DNA from 2 places in the Sphaerisporangium sp. NPDC049002 genome. Region 2 is predicted to be linked to the other one. Evidence: predicted binding sites of a transcription regulator. Region 2 holds the regulator's gene; the other holds the start of a gene.
The links. Region 2 encodes HrcA, which represses chaperone genes, less so after heat shock. Its sites were predicted from a motif close to TTGGCACTCTCNNNNNGAGAGTGCCAA; they were not measured.
Positions count from the first base shown of each region.

Region 1: groES (co-chaperone GroES) is a predicted target of HrcA. The motif match lies at 2,422-2,448, and genes of this name have one in related genera.

Region 1 is NZ_JBEZFH010000005.1:33,047-38,616, reverse strand. It holds gene AB0B89_RS02200 (hypothetical protein) at 1-850, opposite strand, end outside; gene AB0B89_RS02195 (class I SAM-dependent methyltransferase) at 1,055-2,239, opposite strand; gene groES (co-chaperone GroES) at 2,541-2,855, shown strand; gene groL (chaperonin GroEL) at 2,965-4,587, shown strand; gene AB0B89_RS02180 (sigma-70 family RNA polymerase sigma factor) at 4,897-5,523, shown strand; gene AB0B89_RS02175 (hypothetical protein) at 5,520-5,570, shown strand, end outside.
Region 2 is NZ_JBEZFH010000012.1:43,935-49,504, forward strand. It holds gene AB0B89_RS04890 (16S rRNA (uracil(1498)-N(3))-methyltransferase) at 1-151, opposite strand, end outside; gene dnaJ (molecular chaperone DnaJ) at 263-1,405, opposite strand; gene hrcA (heat-inducible transcriptional repressor HrcA) at 1,406-2,416, opposite strand; gene AB0B89_RS04905 (hypothetical protein) at 2,601-3,557, shown strand; gene AB0B89_RS04910 (DUF3097 domain-containing protein) at 3,579-4,406, shown strand; gene AB0B89_RS04915 (DUF4870 domain-containing protein) at 4,403-5,020, shown strand; gene hemW (radical SAM family heme chaperone HemW) at 5,099-5,570, opposite strand, start outside.

The DNA of each region.
Region 1 (5,570 bases), on a different contig from region 2:
CGAACCGCGCCGCGAAACCCGCCAGATGGCCCTCGACGCCCTCCAGGCGGCCGTCGAAGCCCGCGAGCAGGCCGCCGGCACCGTCGAGGCGGTCGGAGAGCCGCGTCTCGGCGTCGGCCAGCTGAGCCGTCATGCCGTCGACCTTGCCGGCCAGCTGGTCGACGGAGCCGGTGAGCCGCTCGATCGCCGATGCGAGCGTCTCCTCAAGGGCCTCGCTGAGGTCGAGAACGCCGCCTTCGAGCCGCTCTGTGCGCTGCGTGAGGTCGAGCAGCGCCTTGTCGACCCGGGTGAAGCGGCCGCCCGCCGCCTCCATGCCGGCGGTGAGCCGGCCGAGGCGTCCGCTCAGCTCGGCCATGCGCTCGGGCACGCCGTGGCCGCCGTCGAGCAGCGCCTGCAGGCGCTTCAGGGACTCCGCGACGCCCTCGCGCACCGTGCCGAGGTCGTTCAGCAGGCCGGGCAGCTCGGCGACGGGCCTGACGCGCTCGCTCACCGAGTCGATGCGGTCGACGATGACGGCCACGCGGTCGCCCACCCCGTCGACGCGGTCACGCACGACCTCCACGTGCTGGGCCAGGCCCTCGGCCCACGCCGGAGGCCGGGTCGCCAGCTCACCGAGCTGGCCGCCGACGGTCTCAAGGGCGCCGCTCAGGCCGCCCAGCTCGCGCTCACGGACCTCGCGCAGCAACCACTCCATGCCTTCGAGCCGCTGACGGATCTCGTCGAGCACCGCGCCCTGGGTGCGCTGCTCGTACACATGGTCCTGGGCCGCCCTCGCCAGGAGCTCGCGCATCCGGTCGGAGATGGCGGTCTGGCTTCCCGCCTGGAGGAGGGTGTGGTTGGAGTGATCCACCGAAAGCTCCTTCACTCGCGGGCGGCCGGCCGCACTGCGGTGGGATTGGTCCGGTTGTCTGGCGTGACGAATAAGGCGGGTCAGCCATCGATCAGGCGAAAATCCCGCGCTGGCCAACTGTAGTCGCTCGTCAGGCGAATTTCGGGGCCGACTTTAAAACTTCGTGATAATCGTGGATTGCCCTGGAATAGTCGTTTATGCAGGTCAGGCGGGTTGGCAAACAAGTGCGAAAGGACGCTCGCCGATGCGGGTAAGAGCCACGACGCACGATTTATCACCAGAAAGGCGCAAATCCTTACGCAGGCGTTCCAGGTCGACGGCGGAGCCGCGCTTCTTGAGGGTCACCGCGCCGATGCGGCGCTCGCGAAGGGCCGCGCGCAGCCTTTTGAGCGAGAACGGCATCGTCTCCAGGACCTCGTACCGTGAGGCCCACGGCGTGACGGCGGCGGTGTCGCCGGTGATGTAGGCGATCTGCGGGTCGAGCAGGTGGCCGTTCACCAGCGCCGCCACCTCGGCCACCAGGTGCGACCTGATCGCGGCGCCGTCCGGCTCGTAAAGGTATCTGGCCACCGGCCCCTGCTCGGCCTGCCCGAGGGACAGGTCGGGGGTCAGCGTCTCGCCGGAAGGCAGCATCGTCGCCCTTCGGCCGAGCTCCTCCGCCTGCGGCTGGGCGAGGGCGCCGGTCCACAGGACGGCCTCCTTGACCTCGCCCCGGTAGGAGACCCACTCGGCCTCCGCGCCCGGCGGGATCAGCTCGTACGGGATGCCGGGCGCGACCTTCAGGCACGCGGCCCGTGCCCGTGCCTGAAGGCCGAGGACCGCCGGCCACGGCGGGGAGTACGCCATGGGGTCGAACACGCGCCTGCTGGCGGACCTCCTGGCCGGGTCGGCGAACAGCACGTCGTAGGCCTCCGGCTCGACCTCGGCGGCGTCGGCCGTACGCACCGTGACGTGGTCGCCGAGCTCCAGCGCGACGGCGTTGGCCCGCGCCACCTCCACGGTGAGCGGATCGAGGTCGACGGCGTCGACCTCGCAGCCGGCGCGTGCCATGGCGATCAGGTCGCCGCCGATGCCGCAGCAGGCGTCGGCCACCCGTGTGCCGGGCGGCAGCCTGCGGGCGCGGTGGGCGGCCACCTCGGCGCGGGTCGCCTGCTCCAGGCCGTCGGGGGTGAAGTACATGCGGGCCGCGTCGGGGCCGAACTTGACGGCGCCGCGCGCCCGCAGCCGCGCCTGCGTGAGCGCGGCCGAGGTCAGCGAGGCGTCGTAGGTCTTCCTGAGGCGGCTCGCGGCCAGGACCGGGTCGGCGCCGCCGGCCACCGCCTCCACGGCGTCGCCGAGGGCCTTCTGCCCGCGTGTGGTCAGCAATTCGCGGAAGGCGTCGAGGTCCACGTCTCCCGACGCTACCGCGTGCCGGGAGGTCCCAGGGAAGGAGCCGGTAACCTGGCGGACCCGGCGCTCAGGCGGACATTTCGGGCGAGCCGCACATCGGCCGGGGCAGGTATCGGAACCGGACTGACCAGGGACGGCCTGTCCGTGTTGACTGAGTCGGCGGCCTTGCATACTGTTCAGTGTTGGCACTCGCCTAGTGAGAGTGCCAAGTCAAAAATGCGACGAGGCAGGTCTGACACCCGCGACGGCAGGCCGCTGGTCGCCTCTTCAGCTCATCAACACAATCTGAAGGGGAGGTCCGATCGTGACGACCGCCACCAAGGTTCCCGTTAAGCCGCTCGGCGACCGCATTGTGGTCCAGCCGCTTGAAGCCGAGCAGACGACCGCTTCCGGTCTGGTCATCCCAGACACCGCCAAGGAGAAGCCGCAGGAGGGCAAGGTCCTCGCGGTGGGCCCCGGCAACTGGGACGAAGACGGCGAGAAGCGGATTCCGCTCGACGTCAAGGAAGGGGACATCGTCCTCTACAGCAAGTACGGCGGTACCGAGGTCAAGTACGGCGGCGAGGAGTATCTCGTTCTCTCCGCCCGTGACGTTCTCGCGATCATCGAGAAGTAAAGCCCCGGGCGCGCAAGCGACCATCAGTACGGAGCCTTACAAAAAATGCGTGTCAAGCCCCGGGCGCTTCGGCTGAAGGCCCGGGGCTCTGATGCTGAGAGGACCTTAAATGCCGAAGACCCTGGAGTTCGAGGAGGACGCGCGTCGCGCTCTTGAGCGTGGCGTGAACGCTCTCGCGGACGCCGTCAAGGTGACCCTCGGGCCGCGCGGCCGGAACGTCGTCATCGACAAGAAGTTCGGTGCGCCCACCATCACCAACGACGGTGTGACCATCGCCCGTGAGGTGGAGCTGGAGCGGCCGTACGAGAACCTCGGCGCGCAGCTCGCCAAGGAAGTCGCCACCAAGACCAACGACGTCGCCGGTGACGGCACCACCACCGCGACCGTGCTCGCCCAGGCGATGGTCCGCGAGGGCCTGCGCAACGTCGCCGCCGGCGCCTCGCCGCTGTCGCTCAAGCGCGGCATCGACCTGGCCGCCCGCGCGGTCAGCGACCGCCTGCTGGAGCTCGCCCGTCCCGTCGAGGACAAGAAGGAGATCGCCAACGTAGCGACGATCTCCGCCCAGGACGCCAAGATCGGCGAGCTGATCGCCGAGGCGTTCGACAAGGTGGGCAAGGACGGCGTCATCACCGTCGAAGAGTCCAACACCATGGGCCTTGAGCTGGAGTTCACCGAAGGACTCCAGTTCGACAAGGGCTACCTGTCGCCGTACATGGTGACGGACCCCGAGCGCATGGAGGCGGTCCTCGAGGACGCCTACGTCCTGCTGAACCAGGGCAAGATCTCCTCTATCGCGGAGTTCCTCCCCCTGCTTGAGAAGGTCGCCCAGACCAAGAAGCCGCTCTTCGTGGTGGCGGAGGACGTCGAGGGCGAGGCCCTGGCCGTCCTGGTCACCAACAAGATCCGCGGCACGTTCACCTCGGTCGCCGTCAAGGCTCCCGGCTTCGGTGACCGCCGCAAGGCCATGCTGCAGGACATCGCGATCCTGACCGGTGGCCAGCTGATCTCCGAGGAGCTCGGCCTCAAGCTCGACAACGCCGGCCTCGAAGTGCTGGGCACCGCCCGCCGCATCGTGGTCACCAAGGACGCCACGACCATCGTCGACGGCGCCGGCGACCCGCAGGCGGTCCAGGACCGCGTCCGCGAGATCCAGCACGCGATCGAGCAGACCGACTCCGACTGGGACCGCGAGAAGCTCCAGGAGCGCCTCGCCAAGCTGTCCGGTGGCATCTGCATCCTCCGCGTCGGCGCGGCCACCGAGGTGGAGCTCAAGGAGAAGAAGCACCGTCTTGAGGACGCCATCTCCGCGACGCGCGCCGCGATCGAGGAGGGCATCGTCTCCGGCGGTGGCTCCGCGCTCGTGCACCTGTCGAAGGACCTGGACGACCTCGGCCTCACCGGTGACGAGGCGACCGGTGTCGCCATCGTCCGCCGGTCGCTCGTCGAGCCGGCCCGCTGGATCGCCGAGAACGCGGGCCACGAGGGCTACGTCGTCACCGCGAAGATCGGCGAGCTGCCCGCCGGCCACGGCCTCAACGCCGCGACCGGCGACTACGGCGACCTGATCGCGCAGGGCGTCATCGACCCGGTCAAGGTCACCCGCTCGGCCGTGCAGAACGCCGCTTCCATCGCCGGCATGCTGCTCACGACCGAGGTCCTCGTGGTCGACAAGCCCGAGGAGGAGGCCCCCGCCGCCGGGGGGCAGGGTCACGGCCACGGACACGGCCACTGAACCCGATCATTCGGCCCGAAGTACGGCCCGCGCCTCATGGAGGCGCGGGCCGTACTTTTTTGTTGAATCGATTTAGGCCCCCGTCATTTGACCGCCTGGTAAACCGATCACGCGACTGGGGCGTCCGGCAGACCGCGCTGCGCGCCCTCCGAGCTGCCGTGACATCTAACAAATATCCTCCGAATTCCCTTCGAGAGTGAAATATACAAACACTACTGTGTTCATTTGATTACTCGCCGTTATCGTCGCGTCAATGTGACCAATCCGTATCCGTTCACTATGACGACATGCGCGATCGTGGCGGGCATCATGCCTAACGTGACCGAGGGACGCGTCGCCGACGCCAAAACTGGGGTAAGGCTTGCGACGAGATCGGACGAGTCCGACCTCAGGGATCTGACGAGCCTTGCCGTACAGGGGGATCGCACCGCGATCGAATCGCTGCTGGGCCAGTTGCGCCCGATGGTGGTTCGCTATTGCCGTGCCCGACTTGGCCGGGTTTCCGGTCATTACCACATCGCCGACGACGTGGCCCAGGAGGTGTGCATCGCGGTGCTGGCCGCGCTGCCGCGCTACCGCGACATGGGCCGCCCGTTCGCCTCGTTCGTCTTCGGCATCGCCTCGCACAAGGTCGCGGACGCGCTCCGCAGCTCGGTGCGCTCGGCCGTGCCCACCCAGGATCTGCCGGACGGACCCGACCAGGGGCCGGGGCCGGAGGAGACCGTGGTGCGCTACATCGAGGCAGAGCACGCCCGCGCGCTGCTGTCACGCCTCCCTGAGAACCAGCGAGAGCTGATCATCTTGCGGGTCGTGTCAGGACTGTCCGCCGAGGAGACGGGTAACGTACTCGGTATGTCACCAGGTGCGGTTCGCGTCGCCCAGCATCGGGCGCTGGCCAGGCTTCGGGCGATGGCCGACATGGAGTCGATAGCTTGACCGCTGTCCATCCGGCGCGTTCGGTCCGAAAACGCGGGTCCGAGACG
Region 2 (5,570 bases):
CGCATTCGGCGACCGCGCCCCTGCCGTCCGTCAGGTCGACGCGCTCACCGGCGCGCAACCGCCGCACGGTGGCGGCGTGCCGCCCCTCGGGGCCGGAAAGGACGATCTCCTGCCCGGACAGGTCGTCGGCGAGGAAGACGGGGACGCTCACCCGCAAACCTTAGCCACGCCCGCACGACCTCCGCGAACCACGGGCCGTACGGGCTCCGGCGAATGCCTTACGTGCCGAGTCCGGCGGGTGCCTTGTGTTGGCTCCGAGGGGTCAGCGGCCGTTGAAGGCGTCCCTGAGGCGGGAGAAGAAGCCCTGCTGCCCGGGGGCGAACTTGCCCGGGGGGCGCTCCTCGCCGCGCAGCTTGGACAGCTCCTTGAGCAACTCCTCCTGGGCCGGGTCGAGGCGGGTGGGCGTCTCCACGTTCACGTGGATCAGCAGGTCGCCCCGGCCGGTCTCGTTGAGCCGCTGGATGCCCCGGCCGTACAGGGGAAGGACGTGACCGGCCTGGGTGCCGGGCCGCACGTCGATCTCCTCGGCGCCGTCGAGCGTCTCCACGGTCAGGATCGTGCCGAGCGCCGCCGCGGTCATCGGGATCTGGACCGTGCAGTGCAGGTCGTCGCCCCGCCGCTCGAAGATCTCGTGAGGCCGCTCGACGATCTCCAGGAACAGGTCTCCGGGGGGGCCTCCGCCGGGACCGACCTCGCCCTCTCCGGCGAGCTGGATGTGGGTGCCGTCCTCGACGCCCGCCGGGATGCGGACCTTGATCGTGCGCCGGGTGCGCACCCGCCCGTCGCCGGAGCACTCCTGGCAGGGATGCTGGATGATCGACCCGAAACCGCCGCACTGCGGGCAGGGGCGAGCGGTCATCACCTGGCCGAGGAACGACCGGGTGACCTGCGAGATCTCACCGCGCCCGTGGCACATGTCACAGGTGTCGGGGTGGGTGCCCGACGCCGCGCCCGACCCGTGGCAGATCTCGCACAGCACGGCGGTGTCGACCACCAGCTCGCGCGTGGTGCCGAACGCCGACTCGGCCAGGTCGAGCTCGACGCGGATCGTCGCGTTGCGCCCGCGCCTCGCCCGGGACCGGGGCCCGCGGGACCCGCCACCGCCGCCGAAGAAGGCGTCCATGATGTCGCTGAACGGGAAGCCCGCGCCGAAGCCGGCCGCACCGGCTCCCGGGCCGGCGCCCGCGCCGCCGAAGGGGTCGGCTCCGAGATCGAACATCTGGCGCTTGTTCGGGTCCGACAGGACCTCGTACGCCTGGTTGATCTCCTTGAAGCGCTCCTGCGTCTCAGGGTCGGGGTTGATGTCGGGATGGAGCTCGCGCGCGAGGCGGCGATACGCCTTCTTGATCTCATCCGGGCTGGCGTCACGGCGGACCCCGAGGATGCCGTAATAGTCGCGGGCCACCTAGGACCCCGCCAGGATCTGGCCGACATAGCGTGCGACTGCGCGCACCGCTCCCATAGTCACCGGGTAGTCCATTCGCGTCGGGCCCAGCACTCCGAGCCGAGCCAGTTCATTGTCGCCCGAACCGTATCCGGCGGCGACGATCGAGGTGCCGTGAAGCCCGGAGTAGGGATTCTCCGAGCCGATCCGCACCGTGAGCGCGGCCGAGTCGCCCGCCTCGCCGAGCAGCCGCATGAGCACGACCTGCTCCTCCAGAGCCTCCAGGACCTCGCGCAGGCCGACGCTGAAGTCGCCCGCGAGGTTGGCGGCCCCGGCGAAGACGATCTTCTCGTCGTGCCGGTCGACCAGGGTTTCGAGGAGAACGGACAGGATCGTGGTCGCCACCGGCCGGTCCTCCTCGGGAAGCCGGCCGTGCAGGTCGGCCACCGTCTCTGGCACGCGGTTGAGGCGGCATCCGTCGAGGCAGGCGTTGAGCACCGCCCGCAGATGCGCGATCCGGTCGTCCTCCACCACATCGGGAAGGTCGACGACTCGCTGCTCGACCCGCCCGGTGTTGGTGATCAGCACCAGCATGATCCGCCGCTCGGCCAGCGGCACGAGCTCGACGTGCCGGACCGTGGAACGGATCAGCGATGGATACTGCACCACGGCGACCTGCCGAGTCAACTGCGCGAGCAGCCGCACCGTGCGGGTCACGACGTCGTCGAGGTCGACGGCGCCCGCAAGGAAGGTCTCGATGGCCCGGCGCTCGGCGCCGGACAGCGGCTTGATCTGGGACAGCCGGTCGACGAACAACCGGTAGCCCTTGTCGGTGGGCACGCGACCCGCGCTGGTGTGGGGTTGCGTGATGTAACCCTGCTCTTCGAGCACGGCCATGTCGTTGCGCACGGTGGCCGGAGAGACCCCCAGATTGTGCCGCTCCGCGAGCGCTTTGGACCCGACCGGCTCGTTGGTGGACACGTAGTCCTCGACAACGGCGCGCAGAACTGCGAGCTTACGCTCATCGAGCAACGTGCTCACCTCCCTGCCCTGCGTTCGTGCCTGCGTGAACACCTGGTCTGGCACTCTGTGTTCCCGAGTGCCAAGTGTACGGCTCCGGCCGACAGGGTGCGATAACCCATACGCACGACCTCCCCTAGTCAGGGTCAAGCCACTTGCTATCGCTCGGCAAGTCGGATCCTCCACACTCTGGTACATGAGTGAGAACGACCCCCGGCTGAACGACGCGACCACCAGGCTTCCGCGTCCCAACTCCCCCGGCGACCATGGTCCCCTGCCCGGCTCCCCGTCCGTAGGCGCGCCCGCCGGCGGCGCCCCTTCCTACGGATCGCCCGCATATGGCAACTCCCCCGGCGCCCCCTCCTACGGCACCCCGGCGGCCCCCTCGTACGGCACCCCGGCGGCCCCCTCGTACGGCGCCCCGTCGGGCCCCTCGTACGACGCGCCTCAGGGCGCCCCTCAGGGCGGCCCTTCCTACGGCCCCTCGTACGGCACGCCGCCTCCCCCGCCGCCCGGCTCGCAGCAGCGGCCCTACGGGTCCCCTGCTCACTCCGCCCCCGGCCCCATCCGGCCCCGCGTGCTGTGGATCGTGCTGGCCTGGCTCATCGCCATCGTCTGCGTCGTCGTGGGCGTCGCCGGCTTCGCCGGAGGGGTGTCCAAGACCCTCAACGACGCGGCGCCGACGCAGACCTTCGAGAGCGGCGGCAGCGTGTCCGCGGCGATCGACCCCGCGGACAAGCCCATCTTGTACGCCTCGACGTCCGGGCCCGCCAAGGTCACCTGCTTCGCGCTCAACGCCGAGGGCAAGAAGGCCGACCTCACCAAGCCGACGTCCAAGCAGACCGTCACCGCGGACGGGCGGCTCTGGGAGTCGCTGTTCACCATCGGCGTCCCGGCGGCCGGCACGTACAAGATCAGCTGTGACGCGTCGGACGGCAAGCAGGTCCTGTTCGGTGTCGGCAAGTCGCTGGCCGGCAGCACGGGCGCGCTGGCCGGTGGAGTGGCCTCGCTGGTCCTCATCCCGCTGGCCGGGTTCGTCTTCGCGGTCGTCACCACGATCGTCGTGCTCGTCCGGCGCAGCCGCGCCCGCAAGCGCCGGGCCGCCGCCTCCTACGGTGGCGCGTGGCCGCAGGGCACGCCGCCCGGAGCGTGATCTTTGCTAGCGTGCCCAGGTATGCGGGACTACGGACGGGACGTTCTGGCCGGCGACTGGCGGAGGCCGCTACGCGGGAAGATCCCGCAGGTCCCCGCCGAGCCCGACCTCGTGGTGGAGGACGCCGAGGGCGGCTTCTGCGGGGCCGTGGTGGCCTGTGACAAGGAGGCCGTCACGCTGGAGGACCGGTTCGGGCGCCGGCGGGTGTTCCCGCTCGCGCCCGCCGCGTTCCTCCTCGACGGCAAGCCCGTGACGCTCGTGCGCCCGGCTCCTGCCGCGGCGGGGGGCCCGGCGCGCAGCGCGTCCGGCTCGATCGCCGTCGGCGGGCTGCGGGCGCGCGTCGCCCGGGAGAGCCGCATCTACGTCGAGGGCGTGCACGACGCGTCCCTGGTGGAGAAGATCTGGGGCCATGACCTGCGCGTGGAGGGCGTCGTCGTCGAGTACCTCGAAGGCGTCGACGATCTCCCGGCTATCGTGGAGGATTTCGGGCCCGGCCCGGGGCGGCGACTCGGGGTGCTGGTCGACCACCTGGTCCCGGGGTCGAAGGAGAGCCGGATCGCGGCCCGGGTGTCCTGTCCGGAGGTGCTCATCGTCGGTCACCCCTTCGTGGACATCTGGCAGGCGGTGAAGCCCTCCGCCGTGGGCATCCCCGCCTGGCCCTCCGTCCCGCGCGGGGTGCCGTGGAAGGAGGGCGTGATCGGCGCCCTCGGCTGGCGACTGGAGCCGGCGGACGCCTGGCGGCGCATCCTCGGCTCCGTCCACACGTTCACCGACCTGGAGCCGGAGCTTCTCGGCCGCGTCGAGGAGCTGATCGACTTCGTGACAACCGAGAACGAGGTGCAGGCATGAGCGAGACTCCGCAGGACCGCCGCCCCGACGACCACCCCCACGACCGGCGACCGGAGGACGGGCAACCGGGCTACGGGCAACCGGGATACGGGCAACCGGCGTACGGCCAGCCGGGATACGGGGCCCCCGGCCAGGGGCCACAGGGGTACGGCGATCCCGATCATGGGCGACCCGGCTACGACCGGCAGGGGTACGGGCAACCCGGCTATGGGCAGCGCGGCTATGGGCAGGCGCCGTACGGGCAGATGCCCTACGCGGCGCGGCCGCATGTGCCGGGGATGTACGGGCCGCGCCCGGGGACCGACGACACGACGATTGCGATGCTGGCCCACCTGCTCGGCCTGCTCACCTCGTTCATGGGCCCGCTGGTGTTGTACCTGGTCAAGAAGGACGAGTCGCCCTACGTGCGCGACCAGTCGGCCGAGGCGCTCAACTTCCAGATCACGCTGTTCATCGCCTACGCGGTGTGCTTCGTGCTGGCCTTCTTCATCATCGGCGTCCTGCTGATGTTCGTGGTGTGGATCGGCTCCCTGATCGTGATGATCATCGCGGCCGTGGCGGCGAACCGCGGCGAGAGATACAGCTACCCGATGACCATCCGCTTCGTCAGCTGAGGCTTGATCGGCTGAAGCCGCCGGACCGGCGGAAGGCGCGGGCCCGCCGGGCGGCGTGCGCGTGACCCGCGGCGCCGCTCAGGTCAGGTCGCGCACCAGCGCGTCCGCGAGCAGCCGGCCCTTCAGCGTGAGCACGGCGAGGCCCCTCCTGAAGGCCCCGGGCTCCAGCAGCCCGTCTCCGAGGGCGCGGGCGACGGCTGTACGGGCGTCCAGGCCGATCTCCGCGAGCGGGAACCCCGTGTCGAGCCGCAGCTCCAGCATCAGCCGCTCCACATGCCGGTCGGCCTCGGACACCACCTCGCGCGCGTGGGCCGGCGAGGAGCGGGCGGCAAGGCGCGAGGCGTAGGCCGCCGGATGCTTGACGTTCCACCAGCGGGTGCCGCCCACGTGGCCGTGCGCGCCGGGCCCCACGCCCCACCAGTCGCCGCCGGTCCAGTAGAGCAGGTTGTGGCGGCACCGGGCCTCCTCCGATGTGGCCCAGTTGGACACCTCGTACCAGGAGAACCCGGCCTGCGACAGCATCGCGTCGGCGATGACATACCGGTCGGCG